3 regions of the Furfurilactobacillus rossiae genome follow, and region 3 is predicted to be linked to each of the others. Evidence: predicted binding sites of a transcription regulator. Region 3 holds the regulator's gene; each other region holds the start of a gene.
The links. The regulator LexA, encoded in region 3, represses DNA repair genes until DNA is damaged. The targets are predictions, from matches to a motif close to CNAACANNTGTTNG.
Positions count from the first base shown of each region.

Region 1: the regulator LexA is predicted to act here: its motif matches at 4,056-4,069, upstream of dinB (DNA polymerase IV).
Region 2: the regulator LexA is predicted to act here: its motif matches at 4,252-4,265, upstream of LROSL1_RS05375 (Y-family DNA polymerase).

Region 1 is NZ_CP040586.1:1,891,554-1,898,304, forward strand. It holds gene alaS (alanine--tRNA ligase) at 1-78, opposite strand, end outside; gene LROSL1_RS09200 (DEAD/DEAH box helicase) at 412-1,788, opposite strand; gene LROSL1_RS09205 (DHH family phosphoesterase) at 1,833-2,774, opposite strand; gene dinB (DNA polymerase IV) at 2,854-3,993, opposite strand; gene yajC (preprotein translocase subunit YajC) at 4,143-4,607, opposite strand; gene ruvB (Holliday junction branch migration DNA helicase RuvB) at 4,683-5,690, opposite strand; gene ruvA (Holliday junction branch migration protein RuvA) at 5,878-6,480, opposite strand; gene mutL (DNA mismatch repair endonuclease MutL) at 6,569-6,751, opposite strand, start outside.
Region 2 is NZ_CP040586.1:1,142,819-1,149,569, forward strand. It holds gene LROSL1_RS05355 (hypothetical protein) at 1-86, opposite strand, end outside; gene LROSL1_RS05360 (amino acid permease) at 359-1,747, opposite strand; gene LROSL1_RS05365 (hypothetical protein) at 2,205-2,591, opposite strand; gene LROSL1_RS05370 (acetyl-CoA carboxylase) at 2,584-2,904, opposite strand; gene LROSL1_RS05375 (Y-family DNA polymerase) at 2,897-4,210, opposite strand; gene LROSL1_RS05380 (NAD-dependent succinate-semialdehyde dehydrogenase) at 4,525-5,928, shown strand; gene LROSL1_RS05385 (VIT1/CCC1 transporter family protein) at 6,230-6,751, shown strand, end outside.
Region 3 is NZ_CP040586.1:1,550,154-1,556,904, forward strand. It holds gene LROSL1_RS07370 (ABC transporter ATP-binding protein) at 1-477, opposite strand, end outside; gene LROSL1_RS07375 (ABC transporter ATP-binding protein) at 477-2,228, opposite strand; gene LROSL1_RS07380 (YneF family protein) at 2,325-2,549, opposite strand; gene LROSL1_RS07385 (DUF896 domain-containing protein) at 2,641-2,880, opposite strand; gene lexA (transcriptional repressor LexA) at 3,111-3,740, shown strand; gene LROSL1_RS07395 (nucleoside 2-deoxyribosyltransferase) at 3,964-4,404, opposite strand; gene LROSL1_RS07400 (hypothetical protein) at 4,558-4,806, opposite strand; gene LROSL1_RS07405 (hypothetical protein) at 5,006-5,662, shown strand; gene LROSL1_RS07410 (hydroxymethylglutaryl-CoA synthase) at 5,879-6,751, opposite strand, start outside.

The DNA.
Region 1 (6,751 bases), 340 kb from region 3:
AGGCATAATTTTATGACCGTGCTGTTCAAAAAAATCAAGGTACATTTGCCGAACTTGGCTACTTGTTAATTCTTTCATGACTTTCCTTTCATCACCTGTGACAGAAACAAAAAACAACACTGCCGCTTGCAAAGACGGCCAGGGGCCGCGGTACCACTTTGCTTGCAACGATGTTGTCGTTAACCACTCACTCATAACGCTGAGTCGCGTGTTTGTTTTAAAACAAGTGTTTATCAAATTTTATTCAAGGGAGCACAGTCACGCTTACATCACTCTTTTCACCGGCCAGAGCGTCGCTTAAAAGTAAGTTCATGCTGCATATCCTTGACTGATTTTTAGTATAGCATTCACGCTTGGCATGTCAATTTGTTTTCAGAAAATTAACAAGCTACACCTCACTTGCTTTCAGAACTAGTGGCTCCTATTTGACCGTTGGGATTCACCTTGACGCCGATTTTGACGGCGCTGGCTACGAGCCGACTCACGCATTTCAATTCGCTTGTCCGCCTGAGCCTTCCGCTTAATGGCCGTCTTAATCTGATGTTTATAACCAGGCTTAATCTTCTTTTTCTTTTTCTTGACCATCCCAACCAAGGTCGGATCAAGTTTTTCATGAGTAGCCGTTCGTTGGAAACGACGGTTCCGATCGTATGAATCAACAACTTCCCCGTGACGAACATCCTTTGGTGCAAACTTAACACCAAGTTTTTCGATCTCGGCAATTTCGTTTTCTTCACCTGGCTTGTACAGCGTAATTGCAATGCCGGGCATTCCATTTCGACCTGTACGACCCACTCGGTGAATAAAGAAATCAAGATCATGCGGAATATCATCGTTAATAACGTGTGATACCCCTTTGATGTCAATCCCACGGGCCGCTAAATCAGTTGCGACCACATATTGGTAATCTAAGTTTTGAACTTGCTTCATGACCCGTTTACGCTCACGCGCCTGTACGTCACCGGAAATCATGGCAACCTTTAACCCTCGTCCCTTAAGGTAAGCAGTAAGTTCAGCAGTTCGTTGTTTTGTATTACAAAATACCAACACTAAGTAGGGTTCCCCCATCGTCAGTAATTCGTAGATTAATTCATCTTTTTGTTTACCCTTAGTCGAAATCAACCAGTTATCAATTGTTGGGCTGATAATTGAAGTTACAGGAATTTCTTCTACCACAGGGTTCGTCAAATATTTTTTCAAAAATGGTTGCAATTTCTGTGGAATTGTCGCGGAAAAGACCATCATTTGAAGATCCTTTGGCAAGGCCCCAGCAATTTTATCCACGTCCTTTAAAAAGCCCATGTCTAACGTCATATCTGCTTCATCAATTACAAATTGATGAGCTGTATGCAAATCTAGTTCATGTTCTTCCATGAAATCGCGTAAACGACCTGGCGTCCCAATAACCACTTGCGGCTGATGCTTATCTAATTGGCGTTCTTGACGCGACCGATCAGTACCACCAACGTAATTGGCAATTCTGATCTGATCCTTGAAATGACCAGCCAACTGCTTTGCGTCCTCATAAATCTGGCTAGCCAGTTCACGTGATGGGGTCGCAATAATCGCCTGTACTTCATCAACGTCTACCTTTAATTGATCAAAGATTGGCAGCAAGAATGCGTGGGTCTTCCCACTTCCCGTTTGTGACTGGCCAACTACAGAGCGACCGCCTAAAATCACAGGAATAAGCTTAGCCTGAACTGGCGTCGGCTTAACAAAACTAATTTCCTGCAGTGCTTCCAATAACTCCGGTCGCAACTGTAAATCCTTAAATGTTTCCGTCATTGTTTCTCCTTTAACGCGTGAATCATCACGACTCACATTTGCGTTTACTTATCCTTAGCTGTCAGTGTTTCAAGCTTAGTAATCATCAGTTTAACTTCATCAAGATCCTTAGCCTTCGCACCACTGGCCAACGGATGACCACCACCATTGTGTTCACGAGCCAAACCGCTAATGGCAGGTCCCTTGGATCGCAAACGGACACGATAACTGTGATCATCTTGTTCTTCAAAAATGGCCCAGGTCTTGACACTATCAATTTTGCCAGCCATGGGGACAAGGCTAGCAGTTCCAGCATCACCTAAATTAAACGATTTAATCGTTTCTGCGCCCAAAATAACATGAGCGGCACCCGATGAAGAAATCGTAAGGTGATCATACAAATACGCGGTCAACCGAGCCACTGGCAAAGGCATTTCGTCTTCCATCTGATTAACGGCAACCGCATCTATACCAGTCTCCATCAGCTGTGCCGTTACGATCATTGTATGAGGTCGCGTATCCGAGTACAAGAATCGACCGGTATCGCCCACGATTCCTGCGTAAAGGACCCTCGCTGCTTCCTTAGACACCTTCAGGTCAAAACGATTGGCAAAATCGACAATCATTTCAGACGTGCTTGATGCGTCCTCTTCTACCCAGCTCAAATCACCAAACGGATCATCATCAGGATGGTGATCTATTTTGATAACTTCCTGACCGCGGCGCCATCGTTGATCATCCACTCGAGGTTCGTTTGCGGTATCCAACACTAAGATGAGCGCAGAATCGAACTGAGCATCTTCTACTTCATCCATTTCTGCCAACCAAGCTAATCCCGGAATTTGCTTACCAACCGCAAAGATTTTTTTCTCTGGAAAAGCCTGTTGCAGAATTTTAGCCAGACCAACCTGTGAGCCAACCGCATCTGGATCTGGCCGCTGATGGCGGTGAATAATAATTGTCTGTTTGCGTTTAATGTCATCAAAAATTGCCTTTTGCACGTCCATCTTTTATTGGACCTCCACTTATCTCGTATCTGCAAGTATAGCGAAAAAAGCCATTAAACACAAAGCAGACTCAATCAATTTAAAATGCCCGATCAGAATTCAACGAATATAGTGGCAAACTTAAGTTTTCAAAAGTTAACGGATCTAGGTTAGTCATGGTAATGCCCAGCAACCGAACCCCCTTACTCAAGTCGGCCGTAACATCAAAAATTTCACGGGCCGCTTCATAAAGTACCGTGGTGTCATTTTCAAAATATTCAGCCTGCGTTTGACGCTTTGTTATTGTATTAAAATCAGCGTCACGAACCTTTAAAACAATCGTTTTCCCATGACGCTGTTGCTTGTTTAGATGACTGACCAAATCTGTAGCAAGTAATTGTAATTGGGTTTCGACATCCGCTTCGTTATCCAACGGTGCATCATACGTTTCTTCGCGACCAATTGACTTGCGCGTTCGTTGCCATTCGACTGGGCGGTCATCACTGCCACGCACATGACGATAGAGACTGTACCCTAATTTGCCAAAGTTTTGCATCAGATCTGCCTCCGACCATTTCAGTAGATCGGCTCCCGTCAAAATACCCAAATCATGCATCTTAGGTACCGTTTTCTTGCCAACACCACGAAATTTTTCAATGGGTAAAGGTGAGAGAAATGCCTCTGCATCGCCGGGTAAGACGACCGTCACACCGACCGGTTTGGCAAAATCAGATGCCAATTTGGCCAGAAATTTATTGTAAGAAATGCCGGTTGAACAAGTTAAATGAACCTTTTCCCAAATTTCTGCCTGTAGCTGATGTGCTAGGGTCACTGCAGAATCAATTTCTTGCTTATTATTAGTAACATCCAAATAGGCCTCGTCGAATGCAATCGGTTCAATATGATCTGTATATTCGTGAAAAATTTGGTGGATCGTTGCCGAAACAGCACGGTACTTGGTGAAATCCGGTGTTTTAAAGATTGCCTTTGGTGCCAGTTTTTGTGCTTCCTGCGCACTCATTGCTGAATGTACACCCAGTTTTCGGGCAACGTAATTAGCCGTTGTCACAACACCGTGACCACCCGTTTCTCGTGGATTGCGAGCAACAATCAGTGCTTGATGACGAAATTCAGGATGATCACGTTCCTCAATCGACGCGTAAAAAGCGTCCATATCAACATGGATAATTTTCCGTTCCGCATTAACTGTGAGCGGAATTTTCAACAACGTGTTGGCCACCGATTTCGCCCCCTTTTCACCCAGACTGATTTCAACTTAAATTAACTGTATATCCATTTTAGCAAACATACGTTCGTTTTGCCAGAATAAAAAAGGCCAACACGATTGCACCGTGTGACCTGTCTTATTCTGCAATTTATGCAAACCGATTATTCACTATCTTTTTCAGTTGCTTGGCTGGCAACACTGTCAGCACTTTGTGCAACGCTACTAGTAGCTTCACTAGTTGCACTTGTAGCTTCACTTGTTGAAGCACTTACACTGCTCGTGGCTGCGTCAGTAACTTTAGCAGTGCTTGTTGACTTAGGCGTTTCTACGTGATGAATGGCCTGCAGGTCAAACACAAGGTAAATTCCGTCTGCATCAATCGTAACCGTCTTGTTAGCACTGTCGAGTGAATCAATCACGCCGTGCATACCGCCAATGGTAACCACGCGATCACCCACGTGAAGACCACTCATCATTTCCTTACGTTGATCCTGTTGCTTACGGTTAGGACGCATGATGAAAAAGTAAAAGATTGCGACAAACAAAACAATCAGAAGTACTGAACTCCATAAGTTACTTCCTTGAGCAGCCGCACCGACTAAAGTCGTTGTTAAAGAGCTTACCAATTTATCCACCTCATTCATTTATTCTGTAGAGTACTGTAACAGACTTTCCGACGCTTGCCAAACGAATCCAGCAAATTAGTCCCCTTTTGGTTCGGGAATTTTTAAATGTTGGTAAGCTGCCGAAGTCACGGTTCGACCCCGCGGTGTTCGTTTGATCATGCCAATCTGTAGCAGGTATGGCTCATAAACTTCGGCAATCGTATCCGATTCTTCACCAATGTTTGCAGCCAATGTGGTCAAGCCAACCGGCCCACCATCATAGTATTTAATCATGGTTCGTAACAATTTTAAATCCACTTCATCTAAGCCGAGATCATCCACGCCTAAGACTTTTAGCGCATGATCCACGATTTCAGCATCAACGGCATCGTGATCGCTAACCTCAGCAAAATCCCGCACCCGTTTTAACAGCCGATTAGCAATTCGGGGAGTGCCACGAGAACGACGGGCGATTTCATGAGCCCCCTCCTTAACAATCTGAGTCGCAAGGATATCGGCAGAACGCAACGTGATTTCTTCCAAGTCAGCAGTCGAATAATAGTTCATATGTTCCACAATTCCGAATCGATCACGCAAAGGCGCTGACAGTAACCCTGCTCGCGTAGTCGCCCCAATCAAAGTAAATGGAGGAAGCGGAAAATGCACCGGATGAGCTGTGGGACCTTGGCCAACAACAATATCAACGAAAAAGTCTTCCATTGCGGAGTACAACATTTCTTCGACAATTTTTGGCAAACGATGAATTTCATCAATGAACAAAATATCGCCGGGCTGAAGTTCGTTTAACAGGGCAATTACGTCACCCGGCTTTTCAATTGCTGGACCACTAGTGGTTTTGATGTTTACGTGCATTTCATTAGCAATCACCATGGCAAGCGTTGTTTTTCCTAAACCTGGTGGTCCATAGAGTAACACGTGGTCTAATGATTCTTCACGGGCGCTAGCGGCCTGAATATAGACCTCTAACTGATGTTTGACAGTATCTTGACCAATATATTGAGCCAACGTTTCGGGTCGTAAAGAACGTTCTAAAGACTCTTCCTGATCATCCACAGGCTCATTTGACATTAACTCGTCGTCCATAACAGTCCCCCTTCTAGTTTATTGCTCAACTTCTCCCGGGCTTCGGCACCACTCTCTTAAACGTGCACCTAACGCCCAGAAGTCTGTGCATAACCTGAAGCTGAATGATTCGGAAAAACACCGAATTCTTCACCTTCACGTTATTGCTCAACTTCTCCCGGGCTTCGGCACCACTCTTTAAATCATACTACGCTTGGGTTAACAAACGTAGGGCCTGGCTTAAATAGGCATCCGTACTTGTTGTTTGATTATCATCTAGCTTTTTTGCCACCCGTTTAACGTCTGCACCACTGTAGCCTAATGCGCTAAGCGCCGCCAACGCATCACGAAGAGCTGATGAATTAACAGTAGGTCCTGTTTCGACCTCTGTAGCTGATGTAACGATTCCAATATCGCCCAATTTTCCTTGTAAATCCAAAACAATTTGTTGTGCCGTCTTTTTACCAATGCCGGGAAACTTCGTTAAATACTTAACATCATTATTTGTAATTGCACTGATTAGGCCACCATGATCTTCGTTTGCCAAAATGGCAAGTGCACTCTTGGGACCGATACCTGATACGTTAAGCAATTTTAGAAATAACTGCTTTTCTTCACTGTCGACAAAGCCAAACAAGTTAATGTCAGTATCGCGAACAGCTTGGTAAACGTAGATTTTAACGTTCTTTTTAGGGTCCTCTTGAAACCGGTACGGGTTCGCTGTTTGCAACAAATAGCCGACCCCGTTTACTTCAAGAACAACATAGGCCGGCGTCACCACCGTCACGAGACCAATTAAATACTCAAACATTCATTTTCCTCCGTGTGCGCCGGTCAACTTTAAACGGTCTGAGCGAGAGCACGTCATAACTCAAATCCACCCCAAGTCAAACCACACGCTAAAATTCATGCTCATCAAATTCTGCCCACGATTCATGAGAATCCTGAATTCGCTTAAACATTTTTTCCATATCAGCGTTAGTAAAATGAACCACGACAGGCCGACCATGTGGACAATTAAACGGATTTTCCGTCTGAGCCAAATCATGTAATAACGCCCGGGCTTGCCGTTCATCCAAATG
Region 2 (6,751 bases), 410 kb from region 3:
TTGAACCATAAAATGACCCAAAGGATTATTGCGATAAAAAGGAAAATGACAGAGAGCAACAGGAGAAAGGCAAATGCGTCGTTCATTATTGTAGACTCCAATAAAATTCAGCTTTTTATGTCGTCAGTATTTGGACTTGAGTTTATATGATGCATTGAAAACTATTATGAGAAAAGATAGGAGATGATTGAAATGATATGAAAACTTGCACCGTACGTCAATGACAATTATTAATAGGTTAAACAACAGCTTTTCGAAATTTACTTTTTACTAAAATGATAATCTAAGAAAATAATTGAATTATTAAAAAATCCCCGTCTGCAATGTGATTTAAATGCAGACAGGGTCAGTGAAAGGGTTACTTATTTATTTTTGATTTTTCATACAACGATTCACGCTGCGTAAAATAATAGTAAGCGCAGATACCAACGTATATCGCTATGGTCAGCACTGTGACAATGATATTAGTGGAGAAAAGAATACCAAAGAAAACGAGTACTAATGCAATCAAAGAAAAGTACGATGTCCATGGGTACAAGTTGACGTGGTAAGTAGTGTCATCAAACTTATAGCGACGACTGCGGATATGACCCAGACAAAGTAGAATCCATATTACTAAAATTGTATAACTAATTGAGCCGACTAAATAATCAAATAATGTATTACCAATAAAGTAGGTAAGCAGTACACCGGCAAATAAAGATAGTGAACACATGAGGACGGCCATGTAAGGGACAAAATGTTTATTCAACCGGGTTAAGGCAGTTGTAACCTTCGTTTGGCGTTTGTTGCGTTGGTTTTGAACGAATAAGAGTCGTGATGCTGAGTAAATACCAGAATTGATGGAGGAAATCAACGCTAGAATAATCACGAAGTTAACGATGTCGGAGGCAAACGGAATGTTTAATAACCGGAACACTGAGACGAACGGACTGACTTTATCCGTTAATTGATCCCATGGAAATAGGGTGACGATGATGAAAAAAGGAATTAGATAGAATGAAATAATCCGGAACATGATGCCGTGAACTGCGTGCGGGATGACTTTTTGTGGATCCTTCACTTCGCCTAATGTAATTCCGATTAATTCTGAGCCGGCAAATGAATAAATTACTATCAACATAGCGCTTAGGAAGCCGAATGCACCATGAGGGAAGAAGCCACCGTGAACGGTTAAATTAACAAACGCATGATTGGTGGTCATCATGTTTCGGGCGATTAGGAAGATACCGGCGAAGATGAAGAAGATAATAACAGCAATTTTCATAATGGCTAGCCAGTATTCCGTTTCGGCAAACCAGCGGACTGAAAGTAGATTAATGCCGGAAATGACGACTGCAATGACCAAAACAATTAGCCAGGTAGGAACGGTCGGGAACCAGATTTGAATAAAACTGGCCGCGGCCACGGCTTCAGCTGTTAAATCCACAAACCACATCGTAAAGTAGGCCCAGTCCACTAGATAAGCTGCAAAGGGACCAAGAATTGGTTGTAGCAGGCCTGAAAAGCCGGTGGCGGATGGATTATTTGCGGCCATTTCGGCCATGCCTTGCATGATAAATAGCAGAATTAAACCACCAAGCAGGTAACATAAAATAACCGAAGGACCGGCAGTATGGACGGCGTTGGCACTGCCTTTAAACAGACCAGCACCGATAGCACCACCTAATGCCAGCATTGTAATATGGCGGCTTGTTAATGATCGTTGGAGATGCGCGTTGTTGTTGTTTTTGGTTTCGTTTGTCATTGCAAACTCCTTTTCTCTATATCTGACTGTTTTGATTTTAAAAATGAGAAATAAAAACGTCCTTTGAATCAGCATGGATTCAAAGGACGTTTGCACGTGGTACCACCTTTGTTCGAGCAACAGGCAATTTGTTTGCTGCTCCTTACTGCACACGAATATGCAGTTTACGATAACGGGTAACACCGGTATTTCTCATAAAAAATACGCTCTAATGGGGTCTTTAGTTAATCAGTCAACACACCGTTCCAGCCGTTGGTGCTCTCTTTAGATCACTAATTAACGCATCCACCACATCAGTTCAGCAGAAAAATTAAGTTAAAAACATATTAAACGACAATGAGAAACATGTCAAACGAAAATTATAAGATGACTACTCCCAAACTTGTTACCCAATGTGCCAACAGTCTTTTCTTTAATAAAACAATATTTTAATGATGTCAGCGAATAAAAATGATAATTATGGTTTTAACACTGTGACATGGCGAATATCGTCAAGACGCAGAAAACCATTCTCTTCAATATACACACTGACATCATCGTAGCCTTTCACATGACCGATGATGTCAGCAGAGAGTTTACCCTCACTATTGTGGGCGTAACATTGGATGCTGACACGATAAATATTGGCGTATGCTGTGGCCAGTCGCTGACTTATTTCGGCCATGGATTGCAGTGCCTTGGGTTCAAAGTGACGCTGCTTTTCTTCTGCTTCTTTGTTTAAAGCGCTAGTATGATCTGATAAATAATAACCTTGCCACTTGAGCATGCCACGATCGACATAATGGTTATCGAAAAAGTCTTGCACAATTTTAGGATCGTAATCAGGATACTTTTCATCACTCATCCCAATGCTTCTTTCTTTGGATGATCCGTTGTGATCTTGGCCAATGCTGACCAGTAAAGCCTTCAAACTGAATACTCAATTGGGTGTGTTTTTGAATATCGTCAACAAGTTCCTCAAGATACGTTAGATCATAAATGGTTACGGTATGTAAGGGGACAGATTTCTCTCGATGAGCTTTTTTTAGACTGTCAAAGAAAAAATTATACGTTTTGTCATAGGGATCATCGACAATCTGCAGCCAATAGCGGGTATTGTACTGCCGTAGAAATAGTTCATCGATGCGTTGGCAAATTAAATCTAGATCTTTATTCATATGCATTTCCTCCGTTATGTCCTCCCACCAGTGAGGCACGGTTAATAGCTGTGCCGCCGTGAATAATACTTCGAGCAAAGACGATGGCACGAAAACCGTAACGGTCACGAATAGCGTCAACAATGGCCCCAAAGCGAGCGTTCTTAATTTGTCGTTGAGGGTTCGAGAATAAATCAAGTTGCTGACCAGTATTAGGGGATAACCGTGATGTATAAACAGCAATGTTACGAATAGTTTGACCCTGCCAGTGGTTGCGAAACATATTGGTTAGTTGAGTCACAATGATTTTGTTGCTGTCAGTTGGATCAATGCGGATCGATTGATGGAAACCGCCGCGGCCATCTTGTTCGCTAGCAGCATAGGAAAAGCCAATGGAGAGGGAAAGACAGCCAGCTAGTTTGTGATGATGGCGCAAACGGGCCGTAACTTGTTCGCCAATCTCTTTAATAACTGTTTCAATTTCAAATTGATCATTATAATCACGTGGTAATACTTGTGAATTTCCTAGACTAGCTTCACGAACTTTGACACGTTTACGTAGTTGGCTACGATCAATGCCCCATGCCAAAGCAAATAATTGGGCACCAATAATTCCCATCTCGGCAGTTAAATCGTAGGGATTATGGTGGGCTAAATCGTTCATCGTGTGAATTCCCATTCGCTCTAAATGAGCGGCTGTTCGATGGCCGATACTCCAGACAGAATCTAGTTGGGAAATCGTCCAAATTTTACTTGGAACGGTATCGTAGTGGATTTCACCGATTAAATCGTGCGTGTGTTTAGCGTATACGTCCAAAGCAATTTTAGCTTGCACAGGATTTTCACCGATACCAATTGTGACATACAGGCCTAACTCTTTACGAATTGTGTGCTGAATGAGCTTAGCCACTTCTCGTGGTTGTTGCCCAAATAATTTATAAGAATGAGTCATGTCTAAGATGGATTCATCAATTGAATAGGGCCATAAATCTTCATCTGCAACAAAACGGCGAAAAATATCGTTAATTTGCAAATTCTTTTTAATGTATAAATTCATTCGTGGCGGCACAACAATGAGTTTTTCGTCCTGGGGCAAGTCACGCTGGCGAGACACGTTAGCTGTGAGATGGTACTTCTTCTTAGCATCAGGCGAAGTTGCCAGGATGAGGCCACCATTGGTGTTTTTTTGTTCACTCATAACCACAAGCAATTCTTTTAGAGGATTGAGGCCGCGTTGGACGGCCTCGACACTGGCATAGAAGGACTTGTTATCAATAAGAAAGTAAACGCCGTGTGGTTCCTTTGAAGCATCGTAATCATAGGGCATTAAGATCACCTCGAACATCCGTTTGCTATGAATAAATAATACAAACAAACGTTCGCAACGTCAAGCGAAACTTTATGTTCTTTTAGCGTGATTGTGTACTAAGACACACTCTTATTAAATTGTAATTAAGCTCATTACAGTTTAGACCCTGACAATCCCATTTTTAAGGGCGATTAAGCTCATAACGAGGAATGTGAAAATAAATGTTTGTGAAAATCAATCGTCCTTAATTGTTTGAAAAGCCTTTTAAATACTATAATGAAAGCGAATTCAAAGTTAGTGAATAATCAGCAATTCATTCGGAGGTAAACACAATGGCGTATCAAACAGTTAATCCGTATACAAACGAAGTTGTTAAAACATATCCTGATGCAACCAGTGATCAAATTGAAGCTGCGTTGGCAAGTGGCGATAAACTTTATCATGAATGGCGACACACCGATATTCAATCCCGTGCAGAGACCTTACATCGGATTGCAGATTTAATGCGTAAGCACGAAGACAGTTTGGCTAAAACAATGGTTATTGATATGGGGAAGCTCTTAAAAGAAGCTAAGGGTGAAGTTGAGTTATGTGCGATTATCGCGGATTACTTTGCTGATCATGGCGCTGACATGCTCAAGCCAACCCCAATTAAATCCGGTGTCGGTGATGCATGGGTAGAAAAACACGCGACCGGAGTTGTCTTGATGGTTGAACCGTGGAACTTTCCTTACTATCAAATTATGCGTGTCTTTGCGCCAAACTTTATCGTGGGTAACCCGATGATTTTAAAGCATGCCGCCAACACGCCCGGTTCGGCAGTGGCATTTGAACAGCTCGTTAAAGAAGCGGGAGCGCCTGAGGGTAGTCTAATCAACCTATTCTTGAATTACGATCAAGTTGGCACTGTGATTGCAGATCCGCGTGTCCAAGGTGTTGCGTTGACTGGTTCTGAACGCGGTGGTCGCGCTGTTGCAGCCGCGGCTGGTGAAAACTTGAAGAAATCGACGATGGAACTTGGTGGGATGGATTCATTCATCGTATTACCAGATGCCAACCTGGACGAGGTCATGAAAGTTACCCGCCAGGTTCGTTTGTACAATGCAGGGCAGGTTTGTACCTCATCTAAGCGATTCATTGTTGCAGAGAATTTGTATGACGAATTTTTGAAACGATTGGGGCAGGAGTTTGCCAGTGTAAAGCCTGGTGATCCACTTGACGATGCCACGACATTGGCACCAATGTCATCTGCTAAGGCCAAACACAAATTGCAACAGCAAGTCGATGAAGCAATTGAGAATGGGGCAAACTTGTATCAAGGTAATCAGCCAATCGATTTACCTGGGCAATTCTTTGAACCGACGATCTTGACAGATATTAAACCAGACAATCCAGCTTATTCTACGGAAATGTTTGGGCCAGTAGCACAAGTTTACAAAGTGGCTACTGAACAAGAGGCAATTGATTTGGCTAACGATTCACAGTTTGGACTTGGCGGTATTGTGTTTGCTGGCAGCAAAGAGCATGGCGCTAAGGTGGCTAGCCAAGTTGAAACGGGAATGGAATTTGTCAATACGTTCATGTACACATTGCCTGAGTTACCGTTTGGTGGTGTAAAGAAGTCAGGTTATGGACGTGAAATGAGTACGTTAGGACTCGAAGCATTTGTTAATGAAGAATTGATTGTAGCTAAAGATCATCCTGAACTGGATAATTTAGCCGGTGCCTTATTCTAAAAATTAAATTGATTAATGAAACAGGTTCGTTTGAAACAGGTGATTGCCTGAATCAAACAAACCTGTTTTAGGTTACATGGATTAAGAAAATGAATCTTTAAAGTTAGGGCAGCCATATAAAAATATGAAAGATGTTGAAAAAACGTCAAAATAGCCTATTGTTAAAGGTGATTGAAAAAAGATGAAAAAAGACACACTGATTACTTGCAGATTCCAATCAGTGTGCTAATATATAAATGCATGTTAGAATGATTCTAAAAAGAGAGAACATATCAATCGTCATTTATTATAAATGGTGATTATGGTATTGAAAAGGGGCAATCACGTGGAAACGACACAACCGCAAAAAAGTAAAAAAGGTGCATCGCTTGCCCAGCGGATAAACATCATGCGGGCGAGCGTCATGGGTGCCAACGATGGTATTTTGTCCGTTGCCGGTATCGTTATTGGGGTGGCTGGTGCAACCAACAGTCCTCGGGCAATTTTCCTAGCAGGGATTGCTGGTATGCTTGCTGGTACAATCTCAATGGCAATGGGGGAATGGGTCTCCGTTAGTACGCAACGTGATTCTGAAAAGCGTGCGATTCAACGTGAGACAAGCGCAGTTGACAATCACGTGGATACAGAAATTGATTTTATTAAAGATAAGTATATGGCACAGGGTATTTCGGAACAGTTATCTAATCGCGCTGCTCATGAGATGATGTCAGGCGATCCGTTATATACCGGCGTCCGTGAACGTTATGGGTTTGATCCAAAGGTCAAAACTAGTGCCATTGGTGCAGCGATTGCGTCTATGATTTCATTTCCGACGGGATCAATT
Region 3 (6,751 bases):
CACAATAGCGGCAGCAAACAGTGCCCAGAATGTCTGAAATGACATCGTATCATTGGTTAATCGCGACAATATTGATCCGGCCGGCACTTGGTCAAAATAGCGCATCCCCAGTGTGTGAAGCTTGCGAAACATCTTAACACGAACATTTTCAAGCATCCGTTCGCCACCCATGGCATACAAGAATTCCTGTCCAAATTGGAAAATCGCCTTGATAATCGTGCCAAGGAAGTAAAATCCAGCAAAGAAGAGAACGACGCGCAAGCCTGAATTATGCACTCTTAAATATTGATCCATATACGTTGACATCAGTTTTGGTAACAATACATTAATTAAACTAACCAAAAAGGCAAAGACAATTGCCCAAATAAAATCCCATTTATATGGCGCCGCATAAGGTAACAACCGCTTAATAACTGTTGTCTGTTCTTTCATCGACATACTTCGAGCCCAGGCCGACTCATGATTATTTTGTGCCATTAGTCATTGCCACCTCCAATCGAATCTGACAATTGTTGCTGATCGTACATCCGTTTGTACCACCCATTTTGGGCCATCAGTTCAGCATGAGTGCCTCGTTCACTAATATGACCATCCGTCATCACTAGGATTTCATCAGCATTAACAACTGAACTTAAACGATGTGCGGCAATAATTGTCGTTTTGCCAGCGCGATTACTACCTAAACGTTCAAGAATCTGTGCCTCAGTTTTGGCATCAACCGCCGACAAGGCATCATCTAAAATTAATATTTCAGGATCGATTACTAACGCTCTGGCAATAGCCAATCGTTGTTTTTGACCACCGGAAAGTGATACCCCCTCTTCACCAACTTCCGTTTGATAACCGTCCGGCATATTATCGACCTCGGTATCAAACGCAGCGGTATAAGCGGCATCTTCAATAGCCTGATCACTTAAATCAGGATTTGCAAAAGCAATGTTCCCCTTTACGGACGTTGAAAACAAAAAACTATCCTGAGGCACGTAACCAATTGATCGAATATAAGCATCCAGCGTGTAATCGCGAATATCATGACCACCCATTTTGATTGCGCCTTGATAGTCATCAAATTGCCGTAGGAGCAACTTAATAATGGACGACTTGCCGGCCCCAACTCGGCCAACAATGCCCAGTGTGTGACCAGTAGACAATGAAAAATCAACGTCAGTTAGCCGTGGTTCCTTATCATCCGGATAATTAAATGCCTTGACGTCAAAATCGATAGTACCCGTTGCTGGCTGTTTAATCCCGTCCGTTTTTTCAACGATGCTAGACTTTTCATGCAGTAAAAAGTTAACCCGGTCGTAGGAAGCATTCCCACGTTCCATAGTGTTGAATAGTTGACCAATCGCAAACATTGGCCAAACTAACATCCCAACATAGGCAATAAATGTCACCAATTGTCCCAGCGAGATCACCCCACTTGTTACATATCGGCCGCCTAAGACAATTGTCGCCACGTATGACAAACCAATGATCACCGTGATCAACGGATCGAACATTGCATCCAAAAAGTTGGTATAACGGTTGATTTTGATGGTGTCCTGAACCTGCCCCTCAAAATCTGCCTCATCCTGTTTCTCTTGGCCTAACGTTTTAATAACCTTAATACCTTCAATACTCTCTTGTGCCTTGTTGTTTAAACGAGAAAAAGCGGCCTGTGACTCGCCAAAGGCTACGTGAATTTTCGTTCCCACATACCGAGCCACAATCGCAATCAACGGCAACGGCAGGACGGCTAAAATAGTGAGCCGCCAGTTAACCATGATCATCATGGCAATCAATGTGGTACCACCAGTGATAATGGAATCAGCAAACTGAAGGATCCCGCCACCAGCCACACGTTGAACAGCCGATAAATCATTGGTCGCATGGGCCATCAAATCTCCAGTTCGATACCGTTGATAAAAAGCGGTATCCATTTGCATAAAATGCCAGTATAGCCGTTCTCGTAGTGTTCGTTCGAGATTAGCTGCACCTCCCCAAATGGCCGTCCGCCATAAAAAGCGGGCTGCATATGCAAGCAAGGCCGTAACGGTCATGACGCCAAGTGCTAGACCAAGTTTTCCAGCAGTCAGCGTACGTTTATCCATTAGGTCAACCAACATACCAATAATTCTTGGCGGAATGATGCCCAGTAAGGCGGTTAGCAGTAAACCAATCACACCCCAAAAATATGTTCGTCGCTCAGCCTTAAAGTACCAAGCAAGTTTTCTAAAAATCGACACCAAGGTCACCAACTTTCCAATAACACAATTTAAAAAAGAATATAAAAAACGGGCAGGAGTAATCCAGCCCGTTTTAATCAATTACATTAATCAGAATTAGCTCTTTCGTGCTTGACTCTGCATGGTTGACAGCATTTGCTTCAACTTCTTTTCAGAAGGCTTTTGCCCCATTTGCAGCATCATCGTCCGTAGCATTTCTTCAGTAATCGGAGGATTATTCTTAAGGTAGTTTTGCATGTAGCGGCGCGCAAAGAAGAAGCCACCAACAACACCGGCGACTGCCGCTAAAATAACGATTAAAATCCACAACCCTGTTGACATCGAAATAACCTCCTTCCATAGATGAATTACATTAAATAATATTACACAACATCAACGCGCTTGAAAACCCTTTAATGTCAAAAAAGGCAAATTAATCGTCTCGCAAACCTTTTTTTCGTTGGACATCCTTCACTTTTTCTGGCGTAACTTCTTTACCATCCTTGTCGAACACCTGCATCATTTCAACTTGTGAGCGAAACGCCTTCCTAAAGTTAGCTAAAAAGGCCTCTCGCAGTTTCTTTTGTTCAGCTTTCTCCTCATCAGTTAGTCCCGTTGTCTTTTGTTTATGAGCAAGTTCATTAATCCGGGCACGTAATTTTTCTGATTCCATTAATTCTGCCCCTCCTTATCATTTATCCAAGGCTTCGACTGACCATTATACAAGAAGAAGTCGAAAAGTGGAAAAGATTTGCAGCAAAGCGAACATTTGTTTGACCAGGAGAGAAAAATGTGCTAAGTTTTAACTATCGAAATCGCGTAGCTCCGCTAACCGGACCCACCACGAACACGTTTTCACATTTGTTCGCGGCTGCGCAAAACTAAGACGAGGTGTTGACGAACATGTCAAGAAGTTCCGAAAGCAAACAAATTGCGGTACTCCGCTTTATCTATGAACGTGTTAATGAAAAAGGTTATCCGCCGACCGTTCGTGAAATTGGTGAGGCAGTTGATTTATCCTCTACTTCTACAGTTCATGGACACATTGATCGTTTGCAAAAAAAGGGATTGCTGGTTAAGGATCCCACTAAACCACGTGCCATTGAATTAACAGATGCTGGTTTGCAAACGCTTGGTGTGTCAACGACGCCAAATGAGATTCCGGTCTTAGGTGTTGTTGCTGCTGGTGAACCAATTCTAGCAGTCCAAGATGCTACCGACTACTTCCCGGTTCCACCGGAGCTAACCGAATATGATGGCGATCTCTTTATGCTTACCATTCGTGGGGACAGTATGATTAATATGGGGATTCTAACTGGTGATCGTGTCATTGTTCGACGTCAACAAAACGCCGACAATGGTGATATTGTCATTGCAATGACCGATGAAAATGAAGCAACCTGCAAGCGTTTCTTTAAAGAGTCTGATCACTATCGACTCCAACCTGAGAACGATAACATGGCCCCCATTATTTTAAATAATGTCACTATTTTAGGTAAAGTTGTTGGCCTCTATCGTGATTCGGTTTATTAATTCCAAAATTGTAGCAGTAAAAAAACTGAGGTTTAACCACAAGTAAGTGGTTAAACCTCAGTTTTTTGTCTGACTTCTTACATAGGCCGCGTCTCATCATACATGACATGCAATAATTTGTTCACGGCTTAAATCTGCACAAATCAACCTGTTTTCACTGTTTGCTGTACCTTAATTAAAAAAATCGCCATTACCACAGCAAGTGCTTCCTAGACAGACACTTCTACTGAACTTCACCAACGTAACGTTGCTCTGGCAATTGATCAAAGTTAAGCGCCGTCAATTCTTCAGCATGCTCAACATATGTTTTTGCGCCTTGAGCTAACATCAAATTAACTAGGCCCGTTTTTTCATGAACTAGTACTACTGTCTTACCTTTGGCCACGGCATAACCAATTTCAAAGGCCGTCCCACTGTCAACGGAATCCTCTGTAAAGTCACTAACAGCGACAACAATGTCAGCATCGTTTAGATGATCCAAATCGTGCTTGTATGCTGTCGACTGCCATTCTGGGCTGCCGAACGTTAATTCAGGGAATTGAGACTTTCGTGGACTAAACACATCACCAACGGTTTTATTGTCCGCTAGAGCCTGTTCTACACGTTTGACACGATCAATTTGGTCATCGTCAAAAAAAGGGCTGGCTAAATAAATAGATTTCACAGGATGATTCCTCCTCGAATTGATGCACTAATTATACGACAAAAATGAACAATCATACAATTAAAATTCGATTATGTTCACAAATGGAACTTTATATATGCTCAAATCTTTATTAATTCGATACTTGTTGTCAAAAATATGAACAATGGTCTTTTATCCACGCGACGTTCTCTCGGATCGCGGATTAATTTTGATCATCCTTAACGGACGCACTTGATCCGTTCTTAATGTCACCTGTCCATCTAACACATCTACCATATACCGATCAATCGGATCAAAATTAATAATTTGTACAATAACGTGATGTGCTAAGTGTTCAAGCACCTTACCCAAAAAGGGCTTTTGTAAATCATCGCATTTTGAACACCGAACTATACTACCTTGGCCTAGAGTTGCTGTCATAATAGGTCCTCCTTGAAATCATTCACTTCTTCTCTGTGTTTCGATTATGGATAGTGTAACGCACGTTTTCTCCAATTTCAATAATATTATTTATGATTATCATACGAATTTTATTATGGATAATTGATATCGCTTTTTCATTCATCAGTTGCAATGGTAGAATAGAAACCATCACGATAGAGAAAAAGAGGTTATCTTCATGATTTTTTTAGCCATTTTCGGTGGAATTGCATTAATTCTGGCCATTTTTTACTTACTTAATTCGATTCAAAACTATGGTACCTGGAAGTTTGCGGCAGCACTCGTCGTCATCTTCACTTTGATCACGGGATTTGGAATTGTTAAACTGCCCGTCTGGCACCATCAGAGCCAAACAACGGCTGACCAATCTTCATCCCAAACTGCTAGTCGGCAGTCATCTCAAACATCAGTGGCCGCTCAATCGTCGTTGGCAAAAGCTGCGTCTACCTTTAACCCGACTGGCGGTGTTATCAATGGTCAGACAGCTAAACAAAAAAGTGCCGCTAAATCTTCAGCCGAAGATCAAATGACGACACAACTTAACTCGGCCTTTTCAACGCTTGGTAAAGTCACCTTTGACCGTGCCAAAAAAACTTACACAATTACACCAGAGAACGAAAATACAGTCAAAGCGCTGGAAGCACTTGAAAAACAACCGTCCGAAGCTGATCAGGCTCATTGGCCAACTTTAGTTAAGAATCTGGCCACTTCTTCTGCAAACGTTAGTAAGGCGCTTAAAGACGATTACACACTGACTTTAGTCAGCCCAGATCAATCTGGAAAGGTCTTATTCAGTGCAACAAATGGGAAAGCCACTACTAATTTTGCACAATAATCATCCTATGAACTAGCTATTGCCATTCTTCCTAAAGAATCAGATATCATGACTGCCTGTGGGCGGTCTTTTTTCGTTTGCAAACAAAAAAGCCCTCGAATTAACGAGAGCTTTAGACTTTATCGGTCACAAAATCGTATAGTCGTATCCATTGCGATTGACGCAGTGGCACTAATCTGAGTTACGACTGTAGTTATTGACGGAATTTCTCGTCAACTAATGTGCTTGGTACTGACGCTGTTCATTATCAATGCCGGCAAGCACAAAACGCGCGGGATCGGCCGCAATGTTCGTTTTTTTGGTACTGCCGTTAGTTGGTAATTGATCATTAAATAATTGTTCATATTCGGCCACAGATACCCGTTGACGCGCATTGAGTAATGATTCAATTTTGGCCCGATTAAACCCGTTCCGATAGTTCGGCTGTACCGTTGCTGTGTAAAATTCACCTTCTGCACCAGAGCCATAGCTAAACAGGCCCAGCTGAGCATTAGCTGACAATGTACCGTTTGCTAATAATGACAACAAGCTCAAATATAATGAGCCCGTGTAGAGGTTGCCAACATGCCGGTTCCACAATCTGGCAGATTCAAAGTTCTCGGTCAACCGAGATGCTACTGTTTCATCCGTGGGCAATATGGTTCGCAGTGCTTTTAACCCCATTTTAGAAAATGGTAAGTGAAACAGCATTGCGTCAAAATCTGTTACATCGGCATCATATGTCTTTTTGAATCGAGTCCAAACATTTGTAAAAAAGTCGACGTAAATGTTGGCGGAAAAGTGACCATCCACACGCGCTTCCGTTGCATAAACTGGCCGCCAAAAGTCCATCACGTCTTGCGTTAAATACGTACTTTGGTCGCTGATTGCTAATATTTGTGGGTCCGCGCTTACAACCATGGCGACAGCGCCCGCGCCTTGGGTGATTTCTCCGGGTGTATGTAAGCCATAACGGGCGATATCACTTGCCAAAACTAGTGCTTTACGTTGCGGATGTGCAGCAACGTAGTCTTTTGCTAATTGCAAAGCCGCCGTTGCGGAGTAACAAGCCTGTTTGACCTCAATGGCTCGTGTATGTTCCGTTAGTCC